DNA from 2 places in the Streptomyces sp. NPDC088733 genome. Region 1 is predicted to be linked to the other one. Evidence: riboswitches for the same ligand, from Rfam matches in the RefSeq annotation. Region 1 holds a riboswitch; the other holds the start of a gene.
The links. A riboswitch is a leader RNA that binds a small molecule or an ion and turns the genes downstream of it on or off. The one in region 1 is predicted to bind cyclic di-AMP.
Positions count from the first base shown of each region.

Region 1 (6,728 bases):
CGACGCCCGCAACGCCCGCTCGCGTGCCGCCATCGAGCGCATCGGCGGACGCTTCGAGGGCATCCGCCGCGCCCATGTGCGCGCGACCGACGGCACCGTCCGCGACAGCGCCTACTACTCCGTCCTCCAGGACGAGTGGCCGGACGTGCGGGCCGCGCTGCGGGGCCGCCTCCAGGGGTCCTGACGGCCGGGACCCCCGGGGCGGCGACGCCTGCGGGAGCTACGGGATCTCGACGCCCGCCTCGGCCGACAGGCGGTCGATCTCGGCGAGTTCGGCCGCGGTGAGGGGCTCCGCGTCCAGGGCCGCGAGGTTCTGGTCGAGCTGCGCGACGCTGCTTGCGCCGATGAGCACGGAGACCACCCGCGGGTCGCGCAGGACCCAGGTCAGGGCCAGCTGCGCGAGGGTCTGGCCGCGTTCGCCCGCGAGCTTGTTGAGGGCGTGGAGCAGGGTCAGCTTCTCGTCGGTGAGGGCGTCGCGCTTGAGGAAGTGGCCGAGGGCCATCCGGGAGTCCGCGGGGACGCCGTCGAGGTAGCGGTCCGTCAGCTGGCCCTGGGCGAGCGGCGAGTAGGCGATGAGAGCGGTCCCGGTCTCCCCGACGGCGTCGAGGACGCCCGCCTCGGGGCCGCGCTGCAGCATGCTGTAGGCGGCCTGGTGGATCAGCAGCGGGGTGCCGAGTCCGCGCAGGATCTCCGTGGCCCGGCGGTGGGCGTCCGCGGGGTAGTTGGAGATGCCCGCGTACAGCGCCTTGCCCTGGCGGACCGCGGTGTCCAGGGCGCCCATGGTCTCCTCCAGGGGCGTGTCCGGGTCGAAGCGGTGGGAGTAGAAGACGTCGACGTAGTCCAGGCCCATCCGGCCGAGGGACTGGTCCAGGGAGGCCAGCATGTACTTGCGGCTGCCCCACTCGCCGTACGGGCCGGGCCACATGTCGTACCCGGCCTTGCTGGCGATGAACAGCTCGTCGCGGTACGGGCGCAGGTCCTGGGCGAAGAGGGTGCCGAAGTTGGCCTCGGCCGAGCCGGCCGGCGGGCCGTAGTTGTTGGCGAGGTCGAGGTGGACGACCCCGCGGTCGACGGCGCGGCGCAGCACCGCGCGCTGGGTCTCCAGCGGCGAGGTGTCGCCGAAGTTGTGCCACAGGCCCAGGGACACGGCGGGGAGCAGGACCCCGCTGCGGCCGGTGCGGCGGTACTGCATGGAGGCGTAGCGGTCTTCGGCGGCGAGGTAGGGCACGCGGGGGCTCCCGGTCGAGGTGTGGGTACGGCGGTGCGCTGAGGTGTCGATGTAAGAAAATGTTCGGGATTGGGAGGCTACCCCTGGGGGTTCCGCGCTGTCACCCGGGTTCCCGGCCCTCCCGCGGGGTGGGAAGGGGGCGGGGGCGCCGCCGGGAATCGACGGGTGCGGGCATCGGTTGTCCCGCCGGGCACGACGACGTGCGCGGGCGCCATGACGCCTTCCTGGAGGGCGGGTTGGAACTCCCCTTGTCCTGCCTTATCCGGCATTGAGGGCCGTAAGCGGACATATGTATCCACAGTGCATGCGTAGGCAATAGGTACGTGATGGGTGTCACGCGGCGAACACGCTGCGGCGCCCCGCGGCGACCGAGCGTCGATTTATGCCCCCCATATTCACCACTCGTATACGGCCGTTCGCCCGGGGTCATCAATTCGCCTACACAGAGCGGACACATCTCACGTAACGTCACGGAATTCATTGATCGACTTGCCGGTCGGCAATTGCTGTGATTCAGGACCTTGCCGGGGCGCGATTGCGTCGTTTAGCTTCCAAGTCCCGCAGGCCGGATGCCGGCGGGAATTCTTCCGAGTGGAACGCCTAATCCTGCCGCCACTCGTAAGCCGGATGACAAGACCGCACGGCAGGAGCGGGGGACCCAGGTAAGTGCCGTTCCGTGTCACGGGACGGCTTGGGGTGAAGTCGCAGCGACGTGCCTTTGTTTGGCATGCCTCGATGCGGCCGGGCATCTCCAGCCCGAACCCGACAGCTCACCTCGTAGGCGTCGGAGAGGAATTCCCCATGCCCGCAAAGGGAAAGCACCGTCGTCAGCGGACCAACCGTTTCGTCCGCATCGGCGCATTCGCCGGCACCACGAGTGCCGCGATTGCCCTTCCGGTTGTCGGCGCCACCGGTGCCCACGCCGCTCCGGTGAGCGTCTGGGACAAGGTCGCCAGCTGCGAGAGCACCAACAACTGGTCCATCAACACCGGTAACGGTTTCTACGGCGGCCTCCAGTTCACCCAGAGCACCTGGGCCGGATTCGGCGGCACCAAGTACGCCGCCCGCGCGGACCTCGCGACCAAGGCCGAGCAGATCGCGGTCGCCGAGAAGGTCCTGGCCGTCCAGGGCCCGCAGGCCTGGCCGGTGTGCGGTCCCAAGGCCGGTCTGACCAAGGACATGGCCGACACCTCGGCCACCCCCGAGAGCGTCGCCGGCACCACGGCCCCCAAGCCCGCCACCCCTGCGAAGGACACGACGGCCGGCAAGCCCGCCGGCTCCACCTCCAAGCCGGGCACCGGCGGCAGCTACACGGTCGTCGGCGGCGACACCCTCTCCTCCATCGCGGACGCCCAGGACGTGACCGGCGGCTGGCACGAGCTGTACGCCGCAAACCGGTCCGTCATCGGTGGCGACCCCAACCTGATCCGCCCGGGCCAGGTCCTGGCGCTGAGCGGCACGGTCAAGGTCGCCCTCCCGGACAAGCCCGCGAGCACGCCCGCGCCGGCCAAGCCCTCCACCTCGTCCGCCTCCGGCTACACGGCCCCGCTGGACCACGTCACGCTGGGCACCCCGTACCACCAGGCCGGTTCCATGTGGTCGAAGGGCTACCACACCGGTGTCGACTTCATCGCCTCCACCGGCACCAAGGTGAAGGCGATCGCTTCCGGCACCGTGGTCTCCGCGGGCTGGGGCGGCTCGTACGGCAACCAGGTCGTCATCAAGCACGCGGACGGCAAGTACTCGCAGTACGCCCACATGTCCTCGCTGTCGGTCTCGGCCGGCCAGACCGTCTCCGAGGGCCAGCAGCTGGGCCTGTCGGGCGCCACCGGCAACGTCACCGGCCCGCACCTGCACTTCGAGGTGCGCACCACCGCGTCGTTCGGTTCCGACATCGACCCGCTCGCCTACCTGCGCGCGCACGGCGTCAGCGTCTGAACAACCTGACTGCCCGTCATCCGGCGGTAGTACGTGCCCTGTTCCCCGTACCGCGGGGGCAGGGCACGTGCCGTTGGCGAGTGACCGAAAACGGATCGAATATTTCCATTTCTGGTTTCCTCCCGATCGAACGATCAGTAGCCTCTGAGCCACGCGGCCGTCCCCACGGACCCGTGCCCTGATCCCGACGAGCTGGAGCCGTTGATGGAGCGTCCCGCCTGGGCCCCCCATGGCATCGACCTGTCCGTCCCGAGCGTGTCGCGCATCTACGACTACTACCTGGGCGGATCGCACAACTTCGAGGTCGACCGGGAGGCGGGGCGCCGGGCCATCGAGGCCTTCCCGGGCCTGCCCAAGATCATGCAGGCCAACCGGGCCCTCATGCGCAGGGCCGTGCGCTTCGCGGTGGACGAGGGCATCACCCAGTTCCTCGACATCGGCTCCGGCATCCCCACCTTCGGCAACGTCCACGAGGTCGCCCAGGCCGCGGACCCGGCCGCCCGCGTCGTCTACGTCGACCACGACCCCGTCGCGGTCGCCCACAGCCGCGCCGTGCTCGACGGGCACGGGAACGCCGCGATCGTTGCCGCCGACCTGCGGTCCCCGCGCGACATCCTCGACAGCGAGGAGACCCGCCGGCTGCTGGACCTCGACCGCCCCGTGGCGCTGCTGCTGGTGGCCGTCCTGCACTTCGTCGAGGACGCCGACGACCCCGCCAAGGCCGTCGCCGAACTGCGCGACGCGCTCGCGCCCGGCAGCCTGCTCGTCCTCACCCACGCCTCGGTGGAGGGCGGCCCGCGCCGGCCGGAGGAGGGCGAGCGGGTCGAGAGCGTCTACCGCAGCGCCAGTTCGCCGCTGATCATGCGCTCGCGGGCCGCGGTGGAGGCGTTTTTCGACGGCTTCGAACTCGTCGAACCCGGACTGGTCTCGCCGCCGCTGTGGCGGCCGGACGGCTCGGACGACGACGAACCCGACCCGGTGGTCTTCAGCGGGTTCGCGGGCGTCGGCCGCAAGGTGTGACCGTGGCCACGGAACCCGACCCGGAGCCGGAGCCCGAGCCCGAACCCGCCGACGGCCTGCGGCGCTTCGCGATCATCTGGAGCCGGGCGATCTACCCGGCGACCGCCACCTCCATGACCCGCGGCGAGTTCGAGGAGTACCTGCTCCCGCTCGCCGCGCGGCTGGAGGCGGCCCTGCACGCCCGGCCCTTCGACCCGCGCGCCGCCGCGGAGATCGGCTCGGCGCTGGTGGCCGCGCACTGCACGGACCCCGAGGCGCTGCCCCGCATTCTCGGCGTCGTGGACGCCTATCTGCTGCTGTACTCGCCGCTGGACCCGGCCCTGCCCGCCGACGAGGGCCGTACCCGCTCCGCCCGGCTGCAGCACTGGATCGCCTACGGCTACACGGGCGCGCTGCGCGAACGGACCAGGACGGAGCAGGAGGCCCTGTCCCGGGCCGCGCTCGCCGCCCGCACCGCCGTCGAACAGGCCCTGCACGAGAGCGAGGTGCGCTTCCGCGCCATCTTCCAGGGCGCCTCCATAGGCATCGGCATCGCCGACATGGAGGGCCGCATCCTCGACGTCAACGACGCCCTGACCGCCATGTTCGGCGGCCTGGAACGCCGCATCCTCAGCCGGAACGTCTACGACTGGGTGCACGCCGAGGACGCCCCCGAGGTCTGGGAGATGCAGCGCCAGCTCAACCGGGGCGAACGCGACCGCTACAGCGTCGAGAAGGCGTACTACCGCCCCGACGGCACCGCCCTGTGGACCAACCTGACGGTCTCCCTGCTCCGCGACCCCGCAGGAGTCCCGCAGTACATGCTCGCGCTGATGGAGGACATCACCGAGGAGCGCCTGCTCAGCGAGCGGCTGCGGTACGAGGCCACGCACGACGCCCTCACCGGGCTGGCCAACCGGAACCTGTTCTTCGAGCGTCTGGAACAGGTGCTCGGCGGCGCCGAGGGCTCCCGCGTCGGGGTCTGCTACCTCGACCTCGACGGCTTCAAGGACGTCAACGACAGCCTCGGCCACGCGGTCGGCGACCGGCTGCTGGTGGCCGTCGCCGAACGGCTGAAGGCCTGCGTCACCTCGCCGGACCAGCTCGTCGCCCGGATCGGCGGCGACGAGTTCGCCGCGCTCGTCGTCAACCCGGCCAGCCGCGCGGACGTCACCGGCCTCGCCGACCTCGTCCTGGCCGCGCTCGCCGACCCCATCCGCGTCGACGACCGCGAACTCTCCGTGCGGTGCAGCATCGGCATCGTGGAGGGCCAGGCCGGCAGCCTCGGCCCGGCCGAGGTGCTGCGCAGCGCCGACATCACCATGTACCGCGCCAAGGCCGCCGGAGGGAACCGCTTCGAGCTCGCCGACCCCGACTCCGACGCCCGCGCCATCACCCGGCACGGGCTCACCAACCAGCTGCCCGTCGCCCTGGAGCGCGGTGAGTTCTTCATCGAGTACCAGCCGCTGGTCCGGCTCTCCGACGGCAGCGTGCGCGGCGCGGAGGCGCTGGTGCGCTGGTGCCACCCGGTGCACGGGGTGCTCGGCCCCGACCGGTTCATCGCGCTGGCGGAGAGCACCGGGCTGATCGTGCCGCTCGGCCACTGGGTGCTCCAGCAGGCCGCCTGGCAGGCCAGGGACTGGCAGTTCCCGCGCAGCGACGGCCACCCGCTGCGGATCAACGTCAACCTCTCCCCGGCGCAACTGGGGCATCACGGCCTGGTCCCGGAGACACTCGCCGTCATCAAGGACGCCGGTCTGGAACCGACCGCGCTGTGCCTGGAGGTCACCGAGAGCGCCTTCATCGGCGCCGACGAGGAACTGCTGCGCCCGCTGCGGGAGTTCGCCGACCTGGGCATGGCCATCGCGCTGGACGACTTCGGCACCGGCTACTCCAACCTGGCGTCGCTGCGCCGGCTGCCGATCACCACGCTGAAGCTGGACCGCTCGTTCACACGCGGCATGCAGCAGCACCCGGCGGACCCGGTCGACGTGAAGATCGTGGAGGTCGTCGTCGACCTCGCCCACACGCTCGGCCTGTCGGTCACCGTCGAGGGCGTCGAGACCGGCACCCAGGCGGAGTACCTGCGGGCCCTGGGCTGCGACACCGCCCAGGGCTGGTACTACGCCCGGCCCGGCCCGCCGGAACGGCTTCACTCGCTCTCGCTCGTGGACGCGACGGCCTGAGCGGCCGGGCCCGTGTGACGTCGACCTGCTTGTTCGCGGGGGGTGTCGACGCTGCCCACAGGGTCGGGCCGGCGCCCGGCCGGGCCCGCGGGACAGCGACCGTGCCGAAGCTGTCGCAACCCGCGCCGGAACGCCGCGGGTTCGCTCCTATGCGTCCAACCCGCCGAGAAAATCGTGCAGGAGGCCCGTGAAGACCTCGGGCCGTTCAAGGTTGGGCAGATGCCCGGCACCCTCCACGACCGCCAGCCGCGAGCCGGTCACGGCGCGGTGCATGGCCTCGGCCTCGGCGACGGGGGTGAAGGTGTCGTCCCGGCCGACCACGATCAGGGTGGGCACGCGGACGGCGGCGAGCACGGGGCCGTAGTCCGGGCGCCGGG
Region 1 covers NZ_JBIVLH010000007.1:319,280-326,007, reverse strand. Annotated here, with positions in the region: gene ACIP64_RS16035 (GNAT family N-acetyltransferase) at 1-184, shown strand, start outside; gene ACIP64_RS16030 (aldo/keto reductase) at 221-1,228, opposite strand; cyclic di-AMP (ydaO/yuaA leader) riboswitch at 1,816-2,025, shown strand; gene ACIP64_RS16025 (transglycosylase family protein) at 2,030-3,166, shown strand; gene ACIP64_RS16020 (SAM-dependent methyltransferase) at 3,371-4,186, shown strand; gene ACIP64_RS16015 (putative bifunctional diguanylate cyclase/phosphodiesterase) at 4,183-6,351, shown strand; gene ACIP64_RS16010 (alpha/beta fold hydrolase) at 6,499-6,728, opposite strand, start outside.

Region 2 (5,280 bases), on a different contig from region 1:
GCACGCGCCCGGCCCCGCGTCCCGGCCCAGGTCGGGGGCGCGGGAGGGGTTTCGGAACGGGGCGGGGCGGCGCATCCCGGGAGACGGGCCGGAGGTGGGCTAGACGCCCTCCTCCAGATGGCGGAGGCGTTCCTGGAAGTGGTCGAGGCGGGCGCGCAGGGCCGCGGCCTCCGCGGCGAGCTCCTGGCGCAGCGGCGGGCCGTCGGCGGGGAGCGGAGCCTCGCCGGTGACGTTGACGCCGGGGCCCGCGAGCCGGCCGAAGTCCGCCGGGTCCAGCACCCGCAGGTCCGCCGCGCAGGCGCGGCAGGTGCCCTGGAGGGTGCGCCAGCCCGGCAGGCCCGTGCCGTCGCGCACGAAGACGCGTGCCGGGCGGCCGCAGCGGCAGGCCGCCATGCGGACGGTGCGCACCCGCTGCCGGGCGTAGCGCATGCCGCGTTCGTACCGGGTGTACGCGCCCAGCACGCTGACCTGGAGGATCACCGCGTCACCGCAGTCCGTGGCGCAGGTGAGCGCCTGCGCCTCGGCGGCCGTGTGGAGGCAGTAGAAGCCGCAGTCGCAGCCCCGGGCCGGGCTGGCGTGCCGTCTCCCGTAGCCGCACCGGGCGTCGTCCAGGACGCCGTACACGATGCGCCCCCCGAGGGAGACGCCCCGGAAGCCGACGCGCGTGCCGTCCGCGGAGAGCATGGGGAACGCCAGCTTCCAGCCCGTCGGCGGCACCGCCGGCCGCTCCTCCGGCAAGCGGCGCCCGTACCTCACCGGGCCGCGGCCTCGGCGCTCTCGGGCTCCTGGGCGGCCGTGACATCGGCCGACGAGACCGTCCGGGCCGTCACCTCTGCCGCGACGTCGATCTCCTTCGCGACACCGGGCGGCTCGTCGCCGGTCTCCTCCGCGTAGCCCTTGGCCAGTGCTTTGCCCAGCTTCATGCCAGCCTCCAAGATCGGGCGAATCCGCCGTACTCGGGCATGATGACGCACCCGCGCGGCCGTCGCATAGGGGGCGTGGGGGCTCCCGCCGTCCGGGACCGGACTCCGGCCGCGCGCCTTCCTCGGAGGGGTGGCCGCCGGCCGCAGTGGTCACGTGATTGACGGCGCATCAGCGTCCGGTGGCCTCTTATGGCCCGTCACGACGGCCGGTATGCCCGGGTTCTGATGCCTTTCGACACCGCCGCCGCCCCATGCATGCAGAGCCGCCGCATGTCAAGAGTGACGAGGGTCACGGCACTGTCGTGTGACCCGTGGGGCGCCCGGGGAATTCTGGCGCCGGGCCCGCGGTCGCCGCCGCGCGGTGCCGTGCCTCTCCGTGGCGGGTGCCGCGCTCCACGAGGACCCGGACGGCGACCGCCGGGCCCACCGCTTTCCGGCCTCGCGGGTGGCGTGAAGTGCACCGCAGCCCCGGACCGGGCTCCGGCGCGGACGGTGCTCCGCGACCTCTCGGCGCCTTCCGGGGGCGGGTGTTGGATCGCCGGGACCCGGGGCCGACCCTTACTCCTCGTGAGCAGACAGCTCCCTTCCGCATAACGACTGATGCACACTCACATATCTCGTTGGTCACGGCAGTCACAGCGGAATGTCCGTCTCTGGCCGTTACATCCCCATAGATTCCCGCTGTGAACTCGCCGAAGCGGCTTGGAATTGGGTGCTGCCTCTATTAACGTTCGATAACGCAGCGCGGTCACCCGTCGCCCGCCAGGGCGGCGCCGTGCGCTTGCCGAATCCCGTCCGCGGGAACCGGGGAACCACTTCCTGGGGTGAATCGGGGGGCTTGCACAGTCCTCGTAGGAGACCTTCCTGCTCCGAACCCGTCAGCTAACCCGGTAGGCGAGAAGGAAGGAAAGGAGTGCGCCCGCGTGGCGTCGAACGAGCCTGCCCTGATACCCGGACAACAGCAACAAACGACCGGGTACGCCAACCCCGAGTGGGACACCGCCGAGTGGAACATGGCCGCCGGCTGGAACCCCCCGGCCACCGAGCAGACTCCGCCGACGAAGAACGCGATCGACGGCTGGGACACCGCGGAGTGGAACTTCGCCGCCGGCTGGGTCGAGGAAGCACTCGCCGCCGCCCCTGAGCCCGCTGCCGAACCCGTCGAGCCGGTCGCCCCCTTCACGCCGGTCGCCCCCGTGCCCGAGCCGCGCAGCGCGGTCGAGGCCGCAGCCTTCCTCGACGAGGCGTACGGCGTCCGCGAGGCGGCCCCCGCCCACGAGGCGGACACCCGGGACACGAACACCGCGCAGCCGCTGCCCCCGTACGGCGAGCCGGAGCCGGCCACCGAGCCGTGGAACCCCACCGAGGAGTCGACCGCCCCTGTGCGCGGCCGGCACCGCGTGGCCAAGCAGCGCACCCTGGGCCGCGGTTCGGCGGTCTTCGGTGTCGCGGCCGTGGCCGTGCTCGGCGTCGGCGGTGTCGCGACCGCCGAGGGCAAGAACCCGCTCCCCGTCTCCCTCCCCAAGCTGCCCGAGGTCTCCAAGGTGCCCGGGATCGGCGGCCTGCTCGAGAGCGAGCCCACGGCCAAGCCGGTGGCCCAGGCCCTGACCCCCGGCGCCGGCGAGGCGCTGCGCGCCCGCATCCTCGACCAGGCCCAGCAGCAGCGGAACGCCGCCGACCACGCCGCGCGCACCGCCGCGCAGCAGGAGGCCGCCGCCAAGGCGGCCAAGGCCGCCGCCGCACAGCAGGTGCGCGTGGAGGCCGCGGCCAAGAAGAAGGCCGCCGAGGAAGCCGCGAAGAAGGCCGAGGCCGCGCGCCTGGCCGAACTCGCCAAGAGCTACACCCTGCCGCTGACCTCGTACACGCTCACCGCGAGCTTCGGGCAGTCCAGCTCCCTGTGGGCCAACACCCACACCGGCCAGGACTTCGCCGCCCCCACCGGCACCCCCGCCAAGGCCATCCACAGCGGCACCATCACCGAGGCCGGCTGGGCGGGTTCGTACGGCTACCGCATCATCCTGACCCTCGACGACGGCACCGAGCTCTGGTACTGCCACCTCTCCTCGATGCTGGTCACCTCGGGCAAGGTCTCCACCGGCGACACCATCGGCCGCGTCGGCGCGACCGGCAACGTCACCGGCCCGCACCTGCACATCGAGGTCCGCCCCGGCGGCGGCGACCCGATCGACCCGATGCCGTGGCTGCGCAGCATGGGCATGAAGCCCTGACCCGATGAGCTGAGAGCGTCGTACGCACGGACCCCGGCGGCCTGGTGACACCCCCGACACCAGGCCGCCGGTCCGTTGTCCGGCGGACGCACTACGGCACGAGGAAGTTGTAGAGCTCCGAGACCCGCGGCGGCCCGCTCGGCTCCGGGAATCCGGACTCCTTGGCCGCCGGCATCATGATCACCAGGTAGGCCTCCAGCGCCTCGGCCGAATTCCACACGTTCACGATCCGCAGACCGTCGTTGGTGATCACTGCGGCGTGGGCCAGCAACCCGGCGGGCGGATGGTCGGGGCCGAATCCGGCGCGGTGATTGGCCTCCTCGTACTGCAGGGCCGTCACGCCCGGGAACTCGACCTCCGCCAGGACCGTCATGGGAACCTCCCGTTTCCCTCTACGCCCAATTTCCCCCGGCGGCGGAGCGCCCGCAACGGGAGATGGCCGCACGCCCCAGGGGCGCACGGCCACACCGCGAGGGCCGGGAGGGGCGCTACAGCGCCTCCATCCTCACGTCCGCCGCATCGCAGGCCACCGTCTCGTCCACGTAGACCTCGCACACCGGCCGCCCGTCAGGCGTCATGGTGTGCTCGACCTCCCACAGGCTGAGCTCCTCGCCGCTCGCGAGCAGGAACGCGTGCTCGTACAGCGTCCAGCCCACCACGCGGCCGGTCCCGATCCGCGTGTGCCGGCCGGTGACGTACGCGATGTCGTGGCCCACCGCGGAACCGAGCCGGGCCCGCAGGTCGTCGCCCGGTGCGTCTCCGTTCTCAGCACGGCGCAGCAACCGCCAGGCGTGCTCGGCGGAGTACTCCCGCTCGTACTGCCGAGGGCAGGGCACCGCCTCCGGGCCGAACCGCGGCAGCCGGGCCAGCCACTCCGCGGCCTCCGCCTCCAGCTCCTGCGGCGCGGGCTCGCCGAAGCGCAGGTCGATCACGTGCTGCGCGGCGAGCAGCACCTCGGGGTCGGCGTACACCTCGTACAGCGGGTCCTCGCCCGGCCCGGTGTTGTGCTCGATCTCCCACAGCACCTGGGTGCCGCCGTCGGCGAGCAGGAACGTGTGGCGCAGCGTGCGCCGGCTCAGCCGCCGCGGCGGCCCTTTGCGCTGGCGGAAGGACGCCAGCTCCGTGCAGCCCATCAGCGCGGTCGCCAGCCGCCCCAGCACGACGTCGTCGATCTCGAACGCGTTCTGCGCCCGCGTCAGCACCACCTCGACGTCCGCCGGACCTGCCCCACCTGGTCGCGCGTTCCCCATGCGGTCCTCCTGCTTACGGCATTCCCCGCGCACCATTGCTGAGCACACAGCGTAGTGGCCCGTGAGCACTCCGCGTCGGGGGTACGGGAAAAATGGTGCACGCCCACCCGTAGGAGGCGCGTAAACGGGATGACCCCCCTCCCGTACCGCCCGATGCCACTATGCGCCCATGCGCGCGCTCTTCGTAGGCCTCTGCACACTTGACGTCATCACACGGGTCGGCCACGTCCCCGCCCCCAACGAGAAGCTGACCGCCTCCGCCCAGCTCATCGCGGCCGGCGGGCCCGCCGCCAACGCCGCGGCGACCTTCGCGCACCTCGGGGGCGAGGCCGTCCTGCTCACCGCCTTCGGCGGCCACTCGCTGGCCGCGGCGATCGACGAGGACCTGGCGGCGCTCGGCGTCGCCGTCCTCAACCTCACCGCGGACTCCCCGCAGCCGCCGGCCGTCTCCACGATCCTGGTCACCGAGTCCACCGGCGACCGGGCCGTCGCCTCCATGAACGGCACCGCCCCCGGAACCGTCCCGCCCTCACCCCCGGGCGATCTGCAGGCGCTCGTCGCCTCGGCCGACCTCGTCCTGGTCGACGCCCACCATCCGACGCTGGCCCTCCCGGCGGCCCGCCACGCCCGCGCCGAGGGCATCCCCACCCTGCTCGACGCCGGCAGCTGGCGCCCCGGCACCGCCCCGCTGCTCCCCTACACCGACCTCGCCGTCTGCTCCGCCGACTTCCGGCCCCCCGGCACGGCGACCTCCTCCGACGTCCTCGCCTTCCTCCGCGGCGCCGGCGTCCGCTGGCCGGTCATCACCCGCGGCCCCCTCCCCGTCCTGTGGGCCGGCGGCGAAGTCCCCGTCCCCGCCCCCACCACCGTCGCCGACAC
Region 2 covers NZ_JBIVLH010000017.1:93,447-98,726, forward strand. Annotated here, with positions in the region: gene ACIP64_RS27955 (hypothetical protein) at 100-717, opposite strand; gene ACIP64_RS27960 (hypothetical protein) at 753-923, opposite strand; cyclic di-AMP (ydaO/yuaA leader) riboswitch at 1,696-1,835, shown strand; gene ACIP64_RS27965 (M23 family metallopeptidase) at 1,847-3,151, shown strand; gene ACIP64_RS27970 (hypothetical protein) at 3,243-3,524, opposite strand; gene ACIP64_RS27975 (DUF6227 family protein) at 3,640-4,401, opposite strand; gene ACIP64_RS27980 (PfkB family carbohydrate kinase) at 4,571-5,280, shown strand, end outside.
Region 2: linked by a shared signal. The riboswitch ahead of ACIP64_RS27965 (M23 family metallopeptidase) and the one ahead of ACIP64_RS16025 (transglycosylase family protein) in region 1 are both predicted to bind cyclic di-AMP.